4 regions of the Metabacillus sp. SLBN-84 genome follow, and region 3 is predicted to be linked to each of the others. Evidence: riboswitches for the same ligand, from Rfam matches in the RefSeq annotation. Region 3 holds a riboswitch; each other region holds the start of a gene.
What was found. Region 3 has a riboswitch for S-adenosylmethionine ahead of RKD52_RS03470 (alpha/beta hydrolase). Riboswitches for the same ligand answer to the same signal wherever they lie in the genome.

Region 1: another riboswitch for S-adenosylmethionine. It lies ahead of mtnW (2,3-diketo-5-methylthiopentyl-1-phosphate enolase); the one in region 3 lies ahead of RKD52_RS03470 (alpha/beta hydrolase).
Region 2: another riboswitch for S-adenosylmethionine. It lies ahead of RKD52_RS12755 (YezD family protein); the one in region 3 lies ahead of RKD52_RS03470 (alpha/beta hydrolase).
Region 4: another riboswitch for S-adenosylmethionine. It lies ahead of RKD52_RS22590 (M14 family zinc carboxypeptidase); the one in region 3 lies ahead of RKD52_RS03470 (alpha/beta hydrolase).

What each region holds. Positions count from the first base shown of each region.
Region 1 covers NZ_JBRJIP010000001.1:2,813,791-2,819,444, reverse strand. The annotation lists gene mtnA (S-methyl-5-thioribose-1-phosphate isomerase) at 1-187, opposite strand, end outside; gene mtnK (S-methyl-5-thioribose kinase) at 200-1,384, opposite strand; SAM riboswitch class I at 1,516-1,673, opposite strand; gene RKD52_RS14395 (carbon-nitrogen family hydrolase) at 1,771-2,559, opposite strand; gene RKD52_RS14390 (aminotransferase class I/II-fold pyridoxal phosphate-dependent enzyme) at 2,661-3,851, shown strand; SAM riboswitch class I at 3,905-4,012, shown strand; gene mtnW (2,3-diketo-5-methylthiopentyl-1-phosphate enolase) at 4,091-5,329, shown strand; gene RKD52_RS14380 (2-hydroxy-3-keto-5-methylthiopentenyl-1-phosphate phosphatase) at 5,326-5,654, shown strand, end outside.
Region 2 covers NZ_JBRJIP010000001.1:2,493,549-2,499,202, forward strand. The annotation lists gene RKD52_RS12745 (anion permease) at 1-1,014, opposite strand, end outside; gene RKD52_RS12750 (phosphoadenylyl-sulfate reductase) at 1,069-1,770, opposite strand; gene RKD52_RS12755 (YezD family protein) at 1,879-1,992, opposite strand; SAM riboswitch class I at 2,087-2,192, opposite strand; gene RKD52_RS12760 (hypothetical protein) at 2,488-2,748, shown strand; gene pyrE (orotate phosphoribosyltransferase) at 2,783-3,415, opposite strand; gene pyrF (orotidine-5'-phosphate decarboxylase) at 3,412-4,131, opposite strand; gene RKD52_RS12775 (dihydroorotate dehydrogenase) at 4,100-5,035, opposite strand; gene RKD52_RS12780 (dihydroorotate dehydrogenase electron transfer subunit) at 5,029-5,654, opposite strand, start outside.
Region 3 covers NZ_JBRJIP010000001.1:721,166-726,819, reverse strand. The annotation lists gene RKD52_RS03485 (methionine ABC transporter permease) at 1-476, opposite strand, end outside; gene RKD52_RS03480 (methionine ABC transporter ATP-binding protein) at 466-1,497, opposite strand; SAM riboswitch class I at 1,585-1,689, opposite strand; SAM riboswitch class I at 1,773-1,878, opposite strand; gene RKD52_RS03475 (DUF4395 domain-containing protein) at 1,944-2,366, opposite strand; SAM riboswitch class I at 2,515-2,621, shown strand; gene RKD52_RS03470 (alpha/beta hydrolase) at 2,692-3,462, shown strand; gene RKD52_RS03465 (AAA family ATPase) at 3,492-4,226, shown strand; gene RKD52_RS03460 (YciI family protein) at 4,332-4,706, opposite strand; gene RKD52_RS03455 (Ig-like domain-containing protein) at 5,226-5,654, shown strand, end outside.
Region 4 covers NZ_JBRJIP010000007.1:62,056-67,709, reverse strand. The annotation lists gene tyrS (tyrosine--tRNA ligase) at 47-1,261, shown strand; SAM riboswitch class I at 1,539-1,647, shown strand; gene RKD52_RS22590 (M14 family zinc carboxypeptidase) at 1,769-4,123, shown strand; gene RKD52_RS22585 (helix-turn-helix domain-containing protein) at 4,432-5,654, opposite strand, start outside.

The DNA of each region.
Region 1 (5,654 bases), 2.1 Mb from region 3:
AAGCAGCTGCAATGCCGATTGCAGGGGCTCCGCGCACTTTAAGGGTTTTGATGGCATCCCAGACCTCTTCAATCGTTTCAAGGTGCAGGTATTCACTCACAGCAGGCAGTTTCTGCTGATCAAGAAGGCGGATATAGGATTCTTTCCATTCGACAGAACGGGGTATGATGGATTGCTGATATGTCATGATGAATGCTCCTTATCTGACAGGTACTTGTTTGAAATAGTCTGCAATTTGTGCAGGTGTTTTGATGCTGCTGCGGTTCTTAACGAGTTTTTTTCCAAGTTCGAGCGCGCGGATTTTCGCTTCAATCTTTCTGTCATGCGGCTCTACCAAATCAAGGTCTGCAACGTGCGCAAGCCCGATTGTCCTTCTGATGATTTCCACACCGGCAAAGCCAACCGCATCTTCAAACGTTTTTTCCAGGATGAAGGAAAGATAGCCGTCGACTTCTGTGTAAACTTCAAGGCCGTCTTTCTCCCATGCTTTAGAAAACTCCCCGGCAAATACAGTCCAGGCCGTATCAATATGATCCAGGAGGACCTGCTGTTTTGCTTCCTCACGTGAAATGGCATTCATCAATAAATTTGCCGTGAAATGCCCGTAGTCAAAACCAATTGGTCCATAGTAAGCAAATTCGGGATCAATGACTTTTGTTGTTTCATCATCTGCAAAAATACTTCCCGTATGAAGATCTCCGTGAACAAGGGTCTCGGCTTCTGTTAAAAATTTGTGCTTCAGCTTGGCAACTTCAAGCTTTAGTTCCGTGTCGTTCCAAATGGCTTCTGCTGCAGGTCTCAGTTCATCTTCAAAACTGTTTGATTCCACATCAAAAAAGGGATCTGTAAAAACGAAATCTTCCGTTATTTTGCAGAGCTCAGGGTTTGAAAACTGCTTGACCAGCTGCTTTTTTGTCTGCGGATTTAAAGCGAAATCCGAGCTGTAGAAAAGGGTTTTTCCAAGAAATTCACCAATGTGGCGCCCGAGAAGAGGGAATTCTTTGCCTTCGATCAACCCAGCGCGTGCAATCTGAAGATGGGATAGGTCCTCCATGGCTGTTATGGCAAGTGTTTCATCTGAGTAATAAATCTTCGGCACGTATTCTCCTGCCGTTTCAGCCTGCTTGAGCATGGCGCTGCTTTCAATTCTTGCGCGGTCAAGCGTAAGCGGCCAGCTCTCGCCAATAACCTTTGCATATGGAAGAGCCTGTTTAACGATCAGACCTTTATTTGATTGGTCGGTTATGCGGAAAACGAGATTTAAGTTGCCGTCTCCTATTTCCGTGCAGGAAAGCACACTTTTTTCTTCAAATAATCCAAGCCTGAGGGCAAGAGTGACGGCAGCGCTTTCTGTTAATGGTTGATATGATTGATAGTTTGACATGGGTTTCTTCCTCCGGTTTCATATGGACTTTTACTGCCAGCAGCAGGAACATGTCGTCTGAGAAAGAGGCCATGCACATGTAAAAAAGCCTCTTTCACAGGGAAAGAGGCTTGAAGGCGCAGGCTTCGCACCTCTTATCTGCCAGAAAGATGTCTTTCTGCTGGAATTAGCACCGTGCCTTGTGGAAGATGTCTTCCGGCGCAAAAAGCTGCGCCCCATTTCGCAATGGTTTTACGGTCGGTTGCTGGGCATCATAGGGCCAAATCCCTCCGCCTGCTCTTGATAAGAGATTCTATTAGGTTTTGTTTTCAAACAATTCGCAATTGATCACTTGTTCTGAATGTTAACAGGTTTTAAAGAAATATGTCAATGCTTTTTTTAGAAAGTTACAAATAAAAATGGGGAAGTCTGTCTTCAAAAACGGGAATTTGTTTTCGGATTTCTTTTACCTTTTCCAGGTCGATTTCTGCTGTAAGAACGGCTTCCTCTGTTCCTGCTTCAGCAAGAATTTCTCCCCATGGATCAATGATCATAGAATGGCCGGCAAAGACGTTTGCAGGATCGCTGCCCGCCCGGTTGCAAGCAACAACGTAGCAGTGATTTTCAATTGCGCGGCTGATCAGCATGGTTTTCCAGTGATGAAGTCTCGGAAGCGGCCACTCCGCAACAACGAACAGGAGTTCAGCCCCATTAACCGTATGAGCGCGGATCCATTCAGGAAAACGGATGTCATAGCAAATGACTCCGGCACTTTGAATTCCTTCAAGCTTAAAAAGTCCCTTTTCTGTGCCGCCATTTAGATACAAGTGTTCATCCATCAGTTTGAAAAGGTGCAGTTTGCTGTATTCGTGCAGGAGTTCACCCTGTCTGTTAAACACGTACATGGTGTTTGTTACTCCTGCTTCTGTTCTTTTTGCTACAGACCCTGCTATGATATTAACCGAGCAGTTTTTTGAAAGGCCGCTCATCAGGGAAAGGGTGCGTTTTCCTTCTTCATCTGCCAGCACATCAAGACGTGTCAGGTCATATCCGGTCGTCCATAACTCCGGCAGGACAATAACATCAGGATTGTCGCTGAGCATGATGGATTTTATCTTTTTTTCCACTGCTGCAATGTTTTCTTCCGGTTTTCCGAATGCAATGTCTGTCTGCAGGCAGGCGATTTTAAGTTTCATATGCGTCATCTCCGCTAAAAAATATTTTCCTTTACAAGCTGACTATAACAATATATGATTTTTGACTAGAATTTCAAGAATTTTCACAAGAAGGTGCAAAGATGAAAAAGTTTGAGCAATCAACGCTATTGAATAATCTTCCGAAACAATTTTTTGCAAGTCTCGTTTCAAAAGTAAATGCGAGTATTGAGGCCGGGCATGATGTCATTAATCTTGGCCAGGGGAATCCCGATCAGCCGACGCCGCCTCATATTGTAAAAGCTCTGCAGGAAGCGGCAGGAAAACCGGACTATCACAAATATTCACCGTTTAGAGGACAGCGCTTTTTAAAAACGGCGATAGCAGAATTTTATCAAAGGGAATATAGCGTCACACTGGATCCTGACACAGAAGTGGCCATTCTTTTTGGGGGAAAGGCAGGTCTTGTGGAAATCCCGCAGTGTCTGCTTAATCCCGGTGAGACGGTTCTAGTTCCCGATCCGGGCTATCCGGATTATTGGTCAGGAGTGGAGCTTGCGAGGGCCCGTATGGAATATATGCCTCTTTTGAAGGAAAATGAGTTTTTGCCTGACTACTCCAAGCTCTCTGAAAAAACGAAGGCGGATGCAAAGCTCATGTTTTTAAACTATCCAAACAACCCTACAGGGGCAGTGGCCAGCCGGAGCTTTTTCGATGAAACGGTTGCGTTTGCAGAAGAAAATGATCTATGCGTCGTCCATGATTTTGCATATGGAGCCATCGGTTTTGACGGCAAAAAGCCGGTCAGCTTTCTTGAGTCAGATGGAGCAAAAGAGACAGGAATCGAAATTTATACGCTGTCTAAGACGTATAACATGGCAGGGTGGAGAATCGGTTTTGCAGTCGGCAATAAAAGCGTCATAGAGTCGATTAATCTTTTGCAGGATCACATGTTTGTCAGTGTGTTCAGCGGAATACAGGAAGCTGCGGCTGTTGCTCTTCTTGCCCCGCAGGACTGTGTCAGTGATCTTGTCGCACGCTATGAAAGCAGACGTGCGGCGTTTATAAAGGCTCTGAACGGCATCGGCTGGAGAGTGGAGGCTCCGCCTGGATCATTCTTTGCATGGCTGCCTGTACCCGAGGGATTCACATCGGAATCATTCGCTGACTATCTGCTGGAACACGCTCATGTATGCGTGGCGCCGGGCATTGGATTCGGGACGTTTGGTGAGGGATATGTCCGTGCCGGACTCTTAACCTCTGAAGAGAGATTAAGAGAAGCCGCAGATAGAATAAAATCTTTAAATCTCTTTTCATTGCCGGTTGACAGCTGAGGAAAAAGCTGTCATAATCCAAATTAATTTCAGGTTATTCAGAACATATACAATTCTTATCAAGAGCAGGTGGAGGGACTGGCCCGATGAAGCCCGGCAACCGACTTAAACAGTGTTTAAGCACGGTGCTAAATCTTGCAGCAATTGCTGGCAGATAAGGATCTTACCCATTTCAGATAAGGTCTCTTCCGTCAGCGGAGGGGACCTTTTTTATTTAAATGCGAAAGGCAGGTACAATCATGAGCGGCGTTACAGCAACTTATCTCATCTATGATCAGTACAGCATCCCAAAAAAAGCAGAAGGAATCGCCACCAGCCTTACGGTCGGCTCATGGACGGACCTTCCGGAGCTTACACAGCAGCAGTTGAAACAGCACAAGGGTCAAGTTGTTTCCGTTGAAGAAACAGATGCTGAAGAACGCATTGCCGAGTTTCTCGGAAAAAAAGTGAAAAAAGGAATTGTGAAAATATTCTATCCCGGCGTGAACTATTCTCATGACCTGCCTGCGGTCCTGACGACGGTTTTCGGAAAGCTTTCCCTTGACGGGGAAGTGAAACTGCTTGATTTGGAGTTTACAGAAGATCTTCTTTCTTCTTTTCAGGGACCTGCATTCGGCATAAGCGGCATCAGGGAAAAACTCGGAGTCTATAACCGGCCTCTTCTCATGAGCATTTTCAAAGGAGTCATCGGACGTGATCTATCGTTTTTAAAAGAACAGCTAAGAAATCAGGTGCTTGGCGGCGTTGATCTTGTAAAGGATGACGAAATTCTGTTTGACAATCCGCTTACGCCGTTTGAACAAAGAATCACAGCAGGAAAAGAAGTGCTCGGCAGGGTGTATGAGGAGACCGGCCATAAAGCGATGTACGCTGTTAACTTAACCGGAAAGACATTCAGCCTCAAAGAGAAGGCAAGACGCGCTTCAGAGCTTGGGGCGGACGCCCTTCTTTTTAATGTTTTCGCTTATGGTCTTGACGTTTTGCAGGAGCTTGCAGAAGACAGGGAGATTCATGTTCCGATCATGGCGCACCCTGCTGTAAGCGGTGCTTTGTCTTCTTCCGCCCTTTATGGTATTTCACATTCTCTGCTGCTTGGAAAATTGCTTCGCCAGTGCGGAGCAGACTTTTCCCTCTTCCCGTCGCCATACGGCAGTGTGGCACTTGAAAGGGATGCCGCACTGTCTATCGGTGCAGCGTGCAAAGAGAGCACTGGGTTAAAAGAAACGTTTCCGGTTCCATCAGCAGGAATTCATCCGGGTCTTGTGCCTGTTCTGATTCAGGATTTTGGCATCGACAGTGTCATTAATGCCGGCGGAGGCGTACACGGGCATCCAAACGGTGCGCAGGCGGGCGGAAGAGCTTTCCGCTCTGCAATCGATGCTGTGCTTGAAGGCATCTCATTATCTGAAAAAGCTAAAAGCCAACAAGACCTTCAGCTTGCGCTGGATCTATGGGGTCAGGTGGAGGTGAACCGATGAGCAAACCGGTTATTATCTGCGATTTTGACGGCACGATTACAAACAATGACAATATTATCGCGCTCATGAAACAATTTGCACCTCCTGAGTGGAACTCTCTGAAAGATGACGTTTTAAGCCGGCGCATCTCAGTCCGTGAAGGAGTCGGCAGGATGTTTGAGCTGATCCCGTCACATCTCAAGGCGGATATGATTCAGCATTTGCTGTTTACCGCACAAATCCGGGACGGATTCAGAAATTTTGTTCAATTTGCAAAAGACAATGAAATACCGCTGTACATTGTGAGCGGAGGAATTGATTTTTTTGTCTATCCGCTGTTAAACGG
Region 2 (5,654 bases), 1.8 Mb from region 3:
TCCGCCTTCTTCATGCACGGCACGCTTTTCATCCCGGATCGCCTTCATCAGGCTCAGTGTACCAAGGGTTGCCAGCATGACACTCAGAAGAACGATAAGGGAATACATATCCTTTTCTAAAAACAGTTTGACAAGCATATACGATATGGCAAGTGAAAACAGCGGTGAAACAATCCAGATCCGGATGATTTTCTTCACGATATGCTTTTGAAGGATCTCGCTCCCGCTTTTCGCCATTCCAAGTCCGATAATAGCTGATGAAGTTACCTGCGTCAGAGGGACGGGAAGTCCGAAAATGGAACTGACAATCACAAGTCCCGCACCTGTTCCGGATATCAGAATCCCTTCAGGTTTTGAATATCGGGTAATTTTCTTGCCGTTTGTTTCGAGCACTTTTTTGCCGAGAAAGATCGCTCCAAGAGCAACAAACGCCCCTCCGATCAGCGTTCCGTCCGATACAGAAATCATGCCTGCCCCGACAAGCGGCCCTACTGCGTTTGCCACATTGTTCATTCCAGCAGAGAAGGCCTCGAAAAATCCGGCCAGAATCAGGATGACAGTAAGGAGCGGACGGTCTTTAAAGAACGGCTTATGCTGCACTTTATAAAGTCCTTTTCCGAACAGCCAGGCAATTCCGAAAGCTGCAACGGGGACAATCACCCAGAACATCATAATGACTAAAAGTGATTTGATAAATAGGATTTGGTAGGCAATACCCACTCCCACAACGGCTCCAACCGTCACCTCGCTTGTCGACAGCGGGATGCCAAGAAGGTTTGCAAGAAACAGAGAACTTGTTGCAGACAAAACAATAATCAGCACAATTTTCACATTAATGATATCCTGCGGAATAATTCCTGCACTTATGGTCTTAACAACCTCTCCCCCGCCAAGATACGCTCCAGCAAAAACACCGATGGCACATATTAAAAGGGCATGCCGGGCTTTAGGAACTGCGCCGGAGCCGTAAGCTACTCCCATGGAAGCGGCGGCTCCGCTCGCTCCAATGTTCATGGCGAAAAAGAGACTGATGGCAAGCGCACCCAGTTCAAGCACGGCAATCCCCCCTTATCCATGCAGGCCGCATTCTGTTTTGCCCTGGCCGCTCCATCTGCCCGAACGCAGATCGTCTGCACTGAACGCAGGCGCTGTACAGTGGAAACAGCCGATGCTCGGGTATCCCTGATCATGGAGAGGATTATACGGGAGGTCATTTTTATGAACATAGCGCCAGACATCTTTCCACGTCCAGTGAATGAGTGGACAGACTTTTACCGACTGAAACTTGTCGTCTTTATTGATAAACTGCACATGTTTCCTGGTTTCAGACTGCTCTCTCCGAAGCCCCGAAATCCACGCTTCTGACTGAGAGAGTGTTTCATTCAGCGGCTGAAGCTTTCTGATTGCACAGCATTGATTCGGATTCGTCTCCCAAAGCTTATCTCCATGCTGTTCAGCTTGCTCTGCTAGAGTAAGTGCAGGTTTTTTCATCGTAATTCGGAGCTTGGGATATTTTTCTTTTACACGTTCAATCGTTTCGTAGGTTTCCTTGAAATGAACATCTGTATCAAGAAAAACAATCGCGGCATCCGGTTTTACTTTTGAAATCAGGTCAATGAGAACGATGCCCTCAATGCCAAAGCTGCAGGCATAGACAATCTCATCCCCGTAATGCCCGTAAGCCCAGTTCAGCACATTCAATGCGCCGCTGTACCCGTCGTCTGTTTCAAAATTCTGCTCATGCTCCTGCCATGTTTTATACGTAAGCATGCTGATCTTCTCCTCACCTTGGGTCCTGATTATGCAATCGGTTTTTCAACCCGATCACAGGATCCCGCATTTCGTTAAAATGCCTCCGTTTTATCCAGTCAGCATCTCTTATTTCATTCTGATTTTTTCATTTTTTTCAAGCTGGATCACTTTTCCGTCCTGAACGATAAGTGTTACAGAACCGTAGTTCATTGTGCCGAGCAATTCCTTAAGCCTGTCAATAACAGCATCAAGATGTTGATCCTTCCCCACAGTGGTCCCCCGTTTCTTTCCCATTAAAAAAAGCCTTCCGGTTTGAAAGACTGTTCAGGCATCAACCTTATCTTCCAAAATGGGTTTCATTTTGCTGGATGTAGCACCTTGCATACATGCAGGTTGCCGGGCTTCACAGGGCCAGTTCCCTCCGCCTCTCTGGATAAGTTTATTATATTTTTCTAAATTTTATCACAATTGAGGTTTCTGTCAACCTTAGTTTTTCGATCGGAATTAAATAAATGCGGAAGCGCACGGTTAGCTCCGGCAGCCAGATAAGAAATCACCCGAAAAGTCCGGTCTTGACTTTTTGGGGGATTTTGTTCTGGCAGAGGTGTTGGGCGCTGAAGCTGGACACAATTGCAGCTTAAAATATTATTCTTAACATGATAAAAAAGTGCTAGATTTACAGGGCCGGAATAAGGTGTAGTAAAGTTCGTCCGGGAGGTGAGAATTATTTTTATATTGTTAAGTGCAGCTGCCGTTTTTTATGCTTTAGGCGGATTTTCATTAGCTTATGCGGCAATGGAGATTGATGACCCAGCCATTTTTGAAAAAATGAAAGCGGAACGCGGAGTGATGAAGGGCTTCGGGATGATCGGTTTTGCGGGATTTAAACTCAGCGGGAAACTGCTACCTGCACCATGGCAAAAAAATGGATTCAGAATTGGCTTTTTGCTGATCAGCATACTGTGCTTTTCCGGAAGCATGCTGATATGGAAATAAAAAAGGCATCAGCTGCTCCTGATGCCTTTGTCATTTATACGTTCAGCCATTCTTCTGACGATGGATTTTCACGCCATTTCTTCAGCTTGGCTAAGTCTTCTTTTTGAATGGAGCCTTTTTTCAGAGCTGTTTCAATCAGGGAAGAATAGTCCGTCAGTGATACGGAATGAATTCCTTCTTCCTCAAGCATCTCTGTCCCTTTTTGAAGTTCGTATGTGAAAATGGAGACAACGCCGATGACTTCACAGCCAGCTTCTCTAAGCGCTCTGACGGCTGTAATCACGCTTCCCCCGGTTGAAATCAAATCCTCCACTACAACCACTTTCTGGCCTTCGCGGACCTTCCCTTCAATCTGATTGCCCTTTCCGTGCCCTTTCGGCTTGCTTCTTACATAAGACATCGGCAAATTCAACAGGTCGCTTACCCAAGCAGCATGAGGAATTCCTGCAGTAGCCGTGCCTGCAATCATTTCAGCTTGAGGGTAATGCTCTCTGATCAGAGCGGACAGACCTTCTGCAATGTTTTTTCTTACCTCCGGATAAGAGAGCGTCAGGCGGTTATCACAGTAGATCGGTGATTTGAGCCCGCTTGACCATGTAAACGGATCATTAGGGCTAAGGAATACAGCTTCGATTGTCAGCAGTTGTTCGGCAATTTGATGGTTCATACAGGCAGTCCCTCCCAGGCGTTTTTCATTTGAGTATAGGCTGAAAGCGGATCCGGTGCTTTGGTGATGCTCCGTCCTGCCACAATGGCAGTTGAGCCGAGCTCTCTCGCTTTTTCAGGAGTTGCCACCCTGACCTGGTCATTTACTGCATCACCGCTCATGCGTATGCCGGGTGTTACGGTCATAAACGAGCGGGGAAGCTCGCTGTAGATGCGGGGCACCTCCAGAGAAGAGCACACAATACCGTCAAGGCCGCTTTTTGCAGCAAGCTTAGCGTAGCTTAATACGGTGTCATCAAGGCTAGTGCTGATCAACAATTCGTTTTTCAGCATCTCTGCCGACGTGCTTGTCAGCTGAGTGACAGCAATGCAGGCGGGACGCTTGGAGCCTGCAGGTGTTCCGGCCTCTAGACCTTCCATTGCCGCTTCCATCATGGCACTGCCGCCGGCCGCATGCACATTGACGAGATTGACTCCGAGTCCGGCAAGACCCCTCATCGCTTTTTTCACGGTTTCGGGAATATCATGGAGCTTAAGATCAAGGAAAATCTCATGGCCGCCTGATTTCAGCTGATCAATCACCGCAGGACCTTCTCTGTAAAACAGTTCCATTCCCACTTTTACATACAGCTTCTGTCCGGACATTTTTCCCAGGAATTCTCCTATTTCAGCAGCATCCTTAAAATCAAGCGCGATAATCAGCGGTCTCACGTTCATGCTTATAGCTCCTTCCGATGCAATCAGTTATGTGGTCAAACCCGTATTTTCTAAGTACATGAGGCAGTTCTTCAATGATTTCTGGGCAGACAAACGGATTCACAAAGTTCGCTGTTCCTACTGCTACGGCGCTTGCTCCCGCGTACATGAATTCAAGGACGTCTTCTGCTGTCTGAACACCGCCCATGCCGATAATCGGAATGGATACAGCCTGGCTGACTTCATGAATCATGCGGATGGCCACCGGTTTGATGGCAGGGCCGGATAAGCCGCCTGTGCGGTTTGCAAGAACCGGTTTTCCAGTTTTCAGGTCCAGTCTCATTCCGATAAGCGTGTTGATCATCGTTAAACCGTCTGCTCCGGCCGCTTCGATCGCTTTGGCAATGTCAGTAATGTTGCTTACGTTCGGTGACAGCTTGACATAAACAGGCACCTCCGACACAGCTTTTACGGCGCGCGTAAGGGAGGCTGCCATCTCGGGGTTTGTACCGAATGCAATTCCTCCGGTTTTAACATTCGGACAGGAAATGTTCAGTTCAAGTGCGTGAACATTTTTCGCCATGCTGATTTCTCTTGCTACCTGCACGTAGTCTTCTTCCGCGGAACCCGCCACGTTTGCAAGAATCGGCACGTCAAATGCCTCCAGCCATGGAAGTTCGTTTTCAAGAATCCCGCTTAGTCCAGGGTTTTGCAGGCCGATTGCATTGAGCATGCCCGCTTCTGTTTCAGCCACCCTCGGGGTCGGATTTCCGTACCGCGGTTCAGCCGTTGCTGCCTTGATCATGATGGCTCCAAGTTTATTCAAGTCATAAAGACCTGCAAATTCTTTTCCGAATCCAAAGCAGCCTGAGGCCGGCATAATCGGATTTTTGAGTGACAGTCCCGGAAGTTCAACATTCAGCATGACAGCACAACCTCTCCTGCTTTAAATACCGGCCCGTCGGTGCATACTTTTTTATAAGATGTGCCATTCGGGTCATCCGCTGTATGGCACACACATGCAAAGCATGCGCCGATTCCGCAGCCCATTCTTTCTTCAAGAGAGAGAAAAACAGGTTTGTCTGGAAAAAGATTTTCAAGGCTTGCAAGCATGGGTGTCGGACCGCATGCGAAAAGAGCGTCAAACTCCATGCTGCGTTCTTGGATGCAGTCTGTAACGAACCCTTTCGTCCCGTATGAACCATCTGCCGTCGCAATATAAGTTTCTCCGAGTTTCTTAAACTCACGTTCATAGAAAACCTGATTCGCAGACTGGAAACCGAGCACGTGGCGGACGTTAACACCCCTTGCAAGCAGACGTCTTGAAAGCTCATATAAAGGAGGAACTCCGATGCCGCCTCCAACAAGAAGCGCTGTATCTCCCTGTTTCAGGCTCTCCGGATCAAATCCGTTTCCAAGCGGTCCGAGCACATCGACGAGTTCTCCTTCTTTCCTTGCAGAAAGGAGCTTTGTGCCCGCTCCCTCTGCCCGGTAGATCATCGTGAATTCGCGCTTTTCTTTCTCTATTTTTGCAATGCTGATCG
Region 3 (5,654 bases):
GCGCCGACAAGTCCGACTGTCGCAATCGTAAGACTTAATACAAGCGAGCTTAATGCTTCCGGAACAATAAATTTAAAGATAATCTGGCTTGGCGTTGCCCCCATTGCTTCTGCCGCTTCAATGACTCCCGGGTCAACTTCAAGCAGCGAGTTCTCTATTAATCTGGCAATATAAGGACCTGCGTAAAAGACAAGCGGCACAACAGCTGCAGCTGTTCCGATCGACGTTCCGACAATCAGTCTCGTCAGCGGAACAATCGCCACCATCAAAATGATGAACGGCACTGACCGGAAGAGATTCACAATCCCGTTCAGGATGTTAAAAATAATGGCATTTTCCCATAGATGCCCCTTTCGGGTAATGACCAGCAGCACGCCGAGCGGAAGGCCGATCAACGTGGAGAAAAGCAGGGAAAAACCTGTCATTGCGAGTGTTTCGACTAAAGCATCAATTATTTGCTGAGAATCAACTAGCATGTGCATTCACCTCTTTCACTGATACGTTCTCCTGGTTCATCACCAGAAGCGCTCTTTTTATTTCACTTTCTGTCCCCTGAAGTTCAACGATTAAGTGTCCAAACGGAATTCCCTGAAGCTCCGTAATGTTGCCGAACAGGACGTTGATATGGAGGTCAAATCGTTTCGCAATCTGCGAAAGGAGCGGCTGTCCTGAGGATTTGCCGACAAAGTTAATTTTGAAAATCTGTGCCTGGCTGTTTTCCTCCTGAACAAGCTTCAGGACCGATTCGGGAATAGAATCATTCAGAACAGAGCTGACAAAGTTTGAAGCGGTCTTTGTTTTCGGATTTGAGAAAACCTCAAACACAGAGCCTGATTCGATGATTTTCCCGCCTTCAATCACGGCCACTGTATCGCAAACCTCTCTGATAACTGACATTTCATGCGTGATCATGAGAATCGTAATGTTGTATTCATCGTTGATTTTTTTCAAAAGCTTCAGAATCGAAGCTGTTGTCTGAGGATCAAGCGCTGAGGTAGCTTCATCGCACAATAGAATGGATGGCTGGGTAGCAAGTGCTCTTGCAATTCCGACACGCTGTTTCTGGCCGCCTGATAACTGATCAGGGTACTGATTCGCTTTGTCCTCAAGTCCTACAAACGAGAGCAGCTCAGCAACCCGCTCCTTAATGACTTTCGGCGAGGCCTTTGAGAGAAGCAGCGGCATCGCCACATTTGCATAGACCGTTTTTGAATTCAGCAGATTGAAATGCTGAAACACCATGCCAATTTTCCGTTTGACTCCTCGCACATCCTTTTTGGAGAGAGCCGTCAAGTCAAGTCCATCAACAATGATCTGTCCTGCTGTTGGACGCTCGAGCAGGTTTACCGTGCGGATCAGCGTGCTTTTGCCCGCTCCGCTGAATCCGATAACTCCGCAAATTTCCCCTTTTTTCACCTCTAGATCAATGCCGTCAAGGGCTTTCACTTCATTGCCGCCGCTTTCGTATACCTTTGTGACGCCTTTAAATTCAATCATCTATGTAACCTCCCATTTATTTTGCATTAAAAAAACCCTCTTCTATCCGACAAGAAGAGGGCATGGCATAACGAATCACCGGTTCTCTTCTCATCTCCCAGGCAATCGCCTGCTGGAATTGGCACAGTACTTTTTCAAAAGTCCGCTGCCGAAGCATCATGGGGCCAGTCCCTCCGCTTCTCTGGATAAGAAAATCATGATTTAGTTTTGAAAAATAAAAACCTCTCCCTGAAAGACAGGAAGAGGCTGGATCTGCAAAAAAAGACCGTTCGCTCTTCTCATCTCTCAGGCTTCACGCCTGCTGGAGTTGGCACAGTTCTCATAATGAGTCCGCTGCCGAGGTTTCAAAGGGCCATATCCCTCCACCTCTCGTGATAAGAAGCTATATTTTCGATGTGTCTTACTTTACTCTCGTATTTTCTAAAAGTCAACACTTTTTTAAAAAATCAGTTGGACTGCTTAGAAAGTCTGCGGAATTTAAACTGCTGCCACTGAAAACGGATAAAGCAGCCGATGCAAAAACCGAGAATCGCAACAAATGCAGCAATGGCAACCATAATAGTCGCCGCATAGGCAAGCACCGTCCAGTCAAGCATGTGTCCGGCAAACCCAAGGCTCAGGCAGATCACTGCTATCACCTGATTAAACTGCTGCTGATCAAAATCTTCTTGTATATAGGCTGAAGGCTCTTTTTTCAAAAAGATGCCTGCAGCTTTCATAATCGGGTTTACTTTAAACAGCAGTCCCATAATTCCGGCCGTAAGAGGCACCAGTAAAAAAGCGCCCATGCCGCTGATCCAGAACGCTGCAGCGGATAGAACGATCACCCATTGATTGACTAACACTAGAGGTTTTGGAATGGTTTTCACACTAAAACCCACCTGTCTGATTGGAATATAAGTATTTTACTCCAGGCAGGCAACTTTGTGAAGAGGATTGCTTAAGGAAGTGATTGACAGCTATCTCTCCAGCATGATAAGATCATTAAAACCAACTAAACCAATAAGAATTAAATATAAACTATCAAGAGTGAACGAGAGATCTGGCTCCATGACTTCACAGCAGCCGCCGCACGCCGGAAAGGTGCTCCAACCAGCAAAGCACGATGCTTTGGCCGATAAAGACAAACCCTCTCTTGTCAGCTGTAAGCAGGAGAGGGTTTTTTAGTTCAAAATTGATTGGGAGGAAATGATGATGACGACGAAACATGTGCCTGTCCTTGCAGGAGCTGAAAGCTTTTTTCATAAAGGAAATGAGATCGGCATTCTTCTGTGCCACGGATTTGCCGGTACGCCTCAGAGTGTAGGCGAGCTTGGAAAACTTTTGGCCGCAAAGGGCTATACCGTTTATGCCCCGCGCCTGAAAGGCCACGGAACTACTCCCCTCGATTTTGAAGACTGCTGCTTTACAGACTGGATTCAAAATATCGAAGAAGCCTATAAAAAGCTTAGAAAAGTGTGTCGCAGGATCTTTGTTGCCGGGCAGTCCATGGGCGGAATATTAGCGGCTCACCTTGCCTGCAGGCACCAGGAAATTGACGGCCTTATCACCATCAATGCAGCACTCAGTGTTCCAGGCTATGAGGTTTTTCAGCACGAAATCGAACCCCGTTTCATTCCAGAAGGAAGACCGGATATCAAAGCGGACGATATTGAAGAAATTACGTATGAAGCCGTTCCGATTAAAGCCGTCCACAACCTGCTGACGCTCATCAATACAACGAAACCCGTGCTTTCTGAAGTAACCTGTCCGGCCCTGATTTTCAAATCAGAAGAAGACCATGTTGTTCCGGCCTCAAGCTCAGATGTTCTTTTCCATGCCATCTCATCTCCTTTTAAACAGATGGTCAGCCTCACGAATTCCTATCATGTGGCCTCAATGGATTTTGACAAAGATATCATTGCAGAAAAAACAGCCGGCTATATTGAACTTTGCTGCTCCAGGGAGTATAAATTGTCTGTCTGAATCTGCTAAACTGTAGACAGGTGATGAACATGTTCTTAAAATCAATCAAACTGCTGAAAGAGAATATCCCCTCTTTTAAAACATATCCCTTTTCCATTCCGGCCATTGCCTGTATGGATGAGCTGAGGCTGACAAGCCCTGTTACTTTTTTCGTCGGTGAAAACGGCTCGGGAAAATCGACCCTGATGGAGGCCGTTGCCTATCAGTGCGGCTTTAACACTGCAGGCGGAAGCCACCATCTATACAAGCCGAGAAGCTCGGAGTCAGACCTTGGCGATTACATACGGCTCGGATGGATGCCCAAAGTGAAAAATGGTTTCTTTCTCAGAGCAGAATCTTTTTTCCAGTTTGCCTCCCATCTTGAAGAGCTCAGTGAAGATCCTCTATCAGGAGATGTCTTCGGTGCATACGGAGGAAAATCGCTTCACGAACAGTCTCACGGTGAGTCGTTCTTGTCCCTGTTCCTAAACCGCTTCGGCAGCAAAGCCATTTATTTGCTTGATGAGCCGGAGGCAGCGCTGTCCCCGTCACGGCAGCTGACCCTCCTCCGCATCCTTCACGACTTGACGAAAAGCGGAGACACTCAGTTCATTATTGCCACTCATTCCCCCATCCTGCTTGGCTTTCCGGGCGCTGACATTCTAAGCTTTGACGATGAACAAATTACAAAAAGGACGTACGAAGATACGGATCACTATCAAATAACGAAATACTTTCTCGAAAACCGGGAGCGGTTTTTGGAGGAGCTTTTTAAAGAGGAATAAAAATGGGAACTCCACCGGAAATTGGAGTTCCCTTTCTTTTATTCCATTGGAGTTCCGGCAGTGGGAGATTCATTCTGATCACCAGTTACACTTTATCAAGGCAGCTCATTTTTCATTCTTAAAGAAATGAACAGGTCGGACTTCAATCCGCCAGCCGAATTCTTCTCCTCGGCTGATTTGCGTTGTTGGATGAAGAGAGGCCAGTTTAATTGCTTCATCCATACTTTCTGCTTCAAAAACAAAGACACTGCCGATCAGATCTTCCGTTTCTTTAAATGGACCATCTGCTACAACAACCTGACCGTTTACACGGCGAAGACTCTTAACTTCAGATTCAAGACCTGCATCAAGAAGCACCTTACCGCTTTCATAAAAATTCTCGATTACAGGCTGGCATTCACTCATAACCGCCTCAATTTCTTCTCTTGGCCGTGCATTCATTTTTTGCGGGCTGAAATAGCCCATACATAAAAAGATCATGATTTCCTCTCCTTCAGCTCTCAAATTTCCAACTAATACTACCGCTTTTTTGTTCACCACAAATGGACTTGGACTGTAAGTGTAAGAAATCCGACTAAAGCTACCAAAAACATCAAACTTTTTATAACCTTCTCTATCATTTCAATAATCAGAGGCTATTCTCCTTTTTTAAAAAAAGGAAGAGTTAGAACCGATCCTGCTTAAGCATGCACAAATCCTTAGATGTTACACATAATCATAGGTCATACTTCCCTCTTTCCTTCTTTCCATAAAACAAAAAACATCTGAATCTTCTCCAAATCTCTTAAACTGCCTCATGTTTCAAGGCGAAAACAAAATATCTGCACTCTATACAAAATTCCCTCCCTAACAAATGACTCCATTTAAAGATAGAATGGTCAAATCAAATGAAAGCGCTAACAAACTGTGGGGTGAAGGTTATAGTTCTATAAGACTAGATGTCATTCAACTATTCAAAACGTTTTACGCGAAGAAAAAATGAAATAAGGAGATGAATACATGACAAGAAAGCCTAAAGCAAAGCGGATCCTGATTCTTTTATTGGCCATTCAAATGCTCATATTCAATGCCGGTTTACTAACAGGCAATGCAGAGGGACTAAGCAAGAATGAGGCCGGAACTGCCGCTGTGCAGACTATTACATCCATGACTCCGGTCGGCGATCCTTCTATAAAAGTAGGATTTGACGGCGGTGCGGGATTTCCATTTCCAACATTCAATAATGGGGCAGCGTTCGATGACGTAAAAGATGATATTGCCCTTTTTGTGAAACAGAATAATGAGTGGGTTTCAATCGATAACAATCCGGACAGCGGATGGATTTATGACTCTAATTTCGGAAACTGGTGGGAAGGTCCGGGCGGCTATTGGTTTAATCCGGTAGAAGAAACCACGCAGGTTAAAGTGGCTTCCAAAACGAATCCAGGC
Region 4 (5,654 bases), on a different contig from region 3:
TATAGAACTTGCAATGTTAGAAATAATATTTCAAGGAGATGTTAGTATGATGGTAAAACCTGTAGAACAATTAAAAATTATTATGAAAGGTGTGCAAGAATTAGTAAACGAGGAAGAATTGATGGCGAAATTAGAAAAGTCATACCAATTACAGACTCCGCTTACTATTAAATTAGGACTTGACCCTTCTGCACCTGATATCCACTTAGGTCATGCAGTCGTCTTAAGAAAAATAAAACAGCTGCAAGATTTGGGGCATAAAGTTGTAATTATTATCGGTGATTTTACAGGTCGTATTGGAGACCCAACTGGAAAAGCGAAAGGCCGAGTGGCTCTAAATGACGAACAGGTTATAGCAAATGCAAAAACATACTTTGAGCAAATCTTTAAGGTGCTAGATTCAGAAAAAACAACTGTCCGCTTTAACAGCGAGTGGCTTTCAAAATTAACCTTCGAGGAAGTCATTAAACTAGCAGCAACAACATCGGTTGCAAGATTATTAGAACGTGATGATTTCCAGAATAGATATAAAAATCAAGTGCCAATAGGAATACACGAATTTTTCTACCCACTAATGCAAGCGTATGATTCTGTAGAGATTCAAGCGGATATTGAATTAGGTGGAACAGACCAAACATTTAACATTCTAATGGGCCGTACACTTCAAAAACATTTGGGATTAGAAAAGCAAATTGCCATTTTCATGCCCTTACTTGAAGGTCTTGATGGTATGGAAAAGATGAGCAAAAGTCTTGGGAATTATATCGGAATTAATGAACCTGCAGAAGTAATGTTTAAGAAGGTTATGGAAGTACCAGACAGCCTAATTATTAAATACTTTGATTTGGCTACGGATCTACATCCAGATGAGATTGCAAACATTAAACAACAACTAGAAAACGGAGTTAATCCGAGAGATATCAAACTTGTTTTAGCTAAAATCATTACGAATTTATACTGGGGAGAAGAAGAAACCAAACGAGCGATAGCATACTTTGAAACAGCATTTAGTAAAAAAGACATCCCAAATGATATACCTAAAATTTTGATAGAAATTGGGGAGGAAACAGTTGAAGCCATCATTCCCCAGTTAATAGAAGAAGGGTTCATAAAAAGTAAAAGCGAATTTATTCGTTTAGTTAAACAAGAGGGTGTACAGCTCAATAAAGAAAAAATAAATCACGATGATTTAGACCGAGTATTAATGAATGAAGACGTACTACAGATTGGTAAAAAGAGATTCCTGCGTTTCATTAAATAATTTAGTGATTTTGAGGAGCGTTAATTGTGTATTCCAGCATTAACGCTCCTTAATTTATACCTACACCTAATATAACTTTTTTTCTCTAATCTACATGAAGACGTTTTTTATGTGGAACAACCATTCCGAAAAGCCAACTAGATATTTCTTCCTGTTATTTTCGCAAAATAAGAACTACTCTATTTAGTGCATATAATCAAAAAGTATCATTTTCCTTTTTATGTATTGACTCTAAGTGTGATTAGGATATAATTCATACTAATTTAATAGAATTACTTCTTTATCAAGAGCAGGTGGAGGGACAAGCCCGATGAAACCCGGCAACCGGTCGACATTGATTCGATACGGTGCTAATTCTTGCAGCTTTTAGAGCTGGGAGATAAGGAAGAGGAATATTGTCTTTATTATACAAAGCCTCTTTCTTAGGAAAGGGGCTTTTTTGTGTGGAGAAAGGAGGATTACCGACAAAGCAATTGTATAAATACAAAATACTGAAGGAGAATGAAAATGAAACGACCCATTATATCAATGTTACTAAGTGTCTCTTTACTTGCTGGAATACTTCCAGCTACTGATGTACTTGCAGAAGGTAATAAACCCGTCGAACGAAAACATAGTCTTTTCAACACAGAAAAATACGACTACATAACGTATGACGCGCTTAAACAAAAACTAACTAACTACGAAAAGACAAGCAGCAGAGTTAATTTAAATATTACAGGTAAGTCCTCTACTGGCAAAGACTTATACACAGTGACGATAGAAGAGTCAGAGTCTAAGAGTTCTGCTGAGAAATATAAAACGCTCCGTAAACTAATGTCTGATGATCCTGTAAAAGCCCAGCAATATTTAAAAGGTAATCCTGATATAAAAGCACCCATATTAATTCACGCGTCTATACACGGTACAGAGTTCGTAGGCACGGATGCGGTTATCGAACTGATTGAACGATTTGGTTATGAGAACGACAAGGAAACGAAGGAGATTTTAAAAAATTTTACAATAATCATAAATGTCAATGCTAATCCAGATGGAAGAATAGATGCAACCAGGTTTAATGCTGAGGGAATTGATCTAAATCGAGATTTTGTAACACAATCTCAGCCAGAGACAAAAGCAGTGGTTAAACAAATTGCAGATTACAACCCGTTAGTTCTCTTGGATCTTCATGGATACGTGAAACAGAGGGGAGCTGCTAAACATCCTGGCCTCATCCTTCCAGGAACACCTCCTCATAACCCAAATTATGAATATGATCTGTTATATAAATGGATGAACAAACAAGCGGAAGCGATGGAATCAGAACTAGTAAGTGAAAGAGAAAACTATGAATCTGAACTCTATCAAACAATGGAAGGGACGCATATTCCATTAAGAGATTCAGCCTCCGGATGGGACGTATATCCGCCGATTTACACACCTGCGTATGCAATGCTGCATGGGGGCTATGGATACACACTTGAAGCGCCTACAAACGATTGGGACGGTGTGAAGTGGCAAGTCGATGCTGTTTCGGGCGCATTGAAATTTGCTCTTCAGAATAAACAGGCAATGCTAAATGATCAGATTGAAGTTTTTGTTCGCGGGGTCAAAGGTGAACATCCGAATAATGAAGAACATTTCTATCCGGAAGCTTATGTAATACCAGAAAATAAAGAAGATAATTCAGTAGTGCAGAAGGCTGTTCAGCATTTAGTAGACAACGATGTGAAGGTGGAAAAAAGCAAGCAGTCCTTTACCTTGGATGGAAATCGTTATGAAAAAGGAACGTATATAGTAGATCTGGACCAAGCGAAGGCGGGTTTAGCAAACGTTTTTCTGTGGGACGGTGAAGACATTTCAAATGATATCGATGCCATGTATGACATTTCTGCCTGGAATCTTCCTGAGTTATGGGGATTCGAAGCAGTCGAATCGCATAAAGAACTTAATGTAAAATCAACAAAAGTGAAAAAGGCAGATCATGCGGGGAAAGTAACTGGCTCTGGTCCGTACGTTATCCCAAATACCTCTGTCGAAGCTGTTTCACTTGTTAACGCACTTCTAAAACAAGGAGTATCCATAAAGAAAGATACAAAAGGGAATTTCTATGCCTATGCAAAAAGAGTGCAAATTCAAAAAGAGGTTCAGAAATCTGGATTATCTTTAAAATCTGGTAATACGCCAAGTAATGCTGTTACTGTAAAAAGTAAAAAGGTTGCGATTCTAAAAGATGGTGGATTGGGGAAAGTTCAATCTCATGCTGGAACGAAACTAGCATTAGAACGTTTAGGGTTTGATGTGATTGAAGTACACCCAAGAGAAGTAGCAGATCAGGGGTTAGATTCTTACGATGCTTTTGTTTATAGCGGTTCAGCAAGCCTCGTGTCTTATAAACTAAGCGAAGCTAACAAGGAATTTGCTCTAACAAGTGAAGATGAAGTAAAGGCGTTTTATGAAAAGTTGAATCAATATGTCCAAGGAAAAGGTAAGTTCATTGCAGTAGGAGCAGGAGGATCTCAAATTGCGAAAGAAGCTGGACTTACAGATGTTGAAGTGAAAAGAGGCTTTTCAAGCAGCAATGGAATCGTAAACGTTGAATATAAGGATTCACCGTTAACAGCAGGCTATAAACAACAGGATATTGGGTTTGTCTACAGTCCTGTCTGGTACACCAACACAGACAATGTGAACGTTGCTGCAACTTTTGCAAAAAGCGATGACTTCTTTGTAGCAGGACACTGGAAGGATAGAAACGATGCAAAAGGACAGGCGGTAATCATACAGGAAAAAGAAAAGCCTGTGACGCTGATTGGTTTGGAGGCAGGCTTTAGAAATCACACGGATTATTTGTTCAGATTGTTATCTAATAGTATTCACTAAAATCGAGTTAAATTGTTGCAACATAGGGAATCACGATCTACTACTTTAATTGGACATTGAAGTTGACTCAATAAGGAGTTAACCCAAATCGTTAGGTCCTTTGTAAATGAAAAGATATTGTAAGTGATGGCGTACACACTAATAAGCACCTAATTTAGCGTTGGGGAAAATATGGTCCCCTCTAGATTAGGTGCTTTTTTCATGTTTTCAAGAATTCATTCTTCATGTTACCCTTCTTTCAAAGTATGCAAAACAAATAGCCAAGAAAGGTATCTATTGCGTTTAATTTAAGCATTGTTTGCATAATTTTACGCCAATGTATTTTGCGCTGTTTTTTCTTTCAGCCAATTAAGCATCTTTATATCATTGTTTTTATTCTGTCTTTTATTTTCCCTGCGAATGTATCTTGAAAGCGTTGTGTGAGAAATCCCGATTTCAGATGCAGACTGACGGATGCTTATGTTCAATGCCTGAATCATTTCCTGCATAGCATTGGGAGAGAGCGTTATTTCCGTATCTGTACCTGCCTCTGCAAAATGAAAGCTCTGCTGGGTGTACTCCTCTTTCTTGACCAAATCTGGCTCCATCATTTCAATCGATGCAGCTGTCTGCCTGTGGCCAATTGCTTCAGGTTTATATGAGTCTGAAACAGCAACAGGATAGTCACTGTGGTGCATTTGCTGCTGGATACTGCTCATGATCTTGTCTTCAAGACTAGTGCCTGTATTCTCCAAAAGGTTTTTCTGATTTTCCTTAACCACGATCTCCGTCGGTAAAAGCACAATGCTCAGCTTGCTCCAGTAATTTTTAACCCATCCCTTTTTTCCGACTTTTTCTTCTGCAATTTCTTCCGTATAAGCCCAGGATTTAATCACTTCATCCTTTTGCAGTTCATCAAGGACTGTCTCGAATTTGTCTCTTATCTGTACGCCGTTATAACGGGATGAAATATCCATCACCTTGAGCAATGTAGCCACTTTAAAAGGCTGCTGGAGCGTCTTTTTCATCGTGCGTATTTTCCATTGAAGGTTCAAATACCTCGTTAATCGCTTTTGTTCCCTCTGTGTAAAGTGACTGTATTGGAACACTTTCAAGTCGAGAAGGCCGATGGATCTGTTCGGCCCGACGAGATAGGGGGTAAGAATGGACGTGGGCTTCACTTGCACCGCGTATATTCCTTTTGCTTCTCCCGATTTTTTGTCATAAGCCACCCGTATCTTCCCAATCTCAAACATGCGCTGGAAATCCTTGAAGTTGTAGAGCTCATTTTCCTGCATTTCCTGCGTGTTGAGGACTTTCACTTTTTGGTCTCCAAGTGATATCCAGATGCTTGAGAGGGCTGCGACCCGTTTCATGATATTGAACCGGTCTTCTTCCCTGAAGTCGAGCACTCTGCCGTTTGACGTTCTCTTTTTTAAGTTTCTGAGCCGAAGGGCGTCGCTGCTGTGAAACTCTATGTACCCGTCGCTGCTTTTAGGGGATACCATCCATAAGTATGTAATCAAATCAAAGAGATCTGCAGTCATTTCGT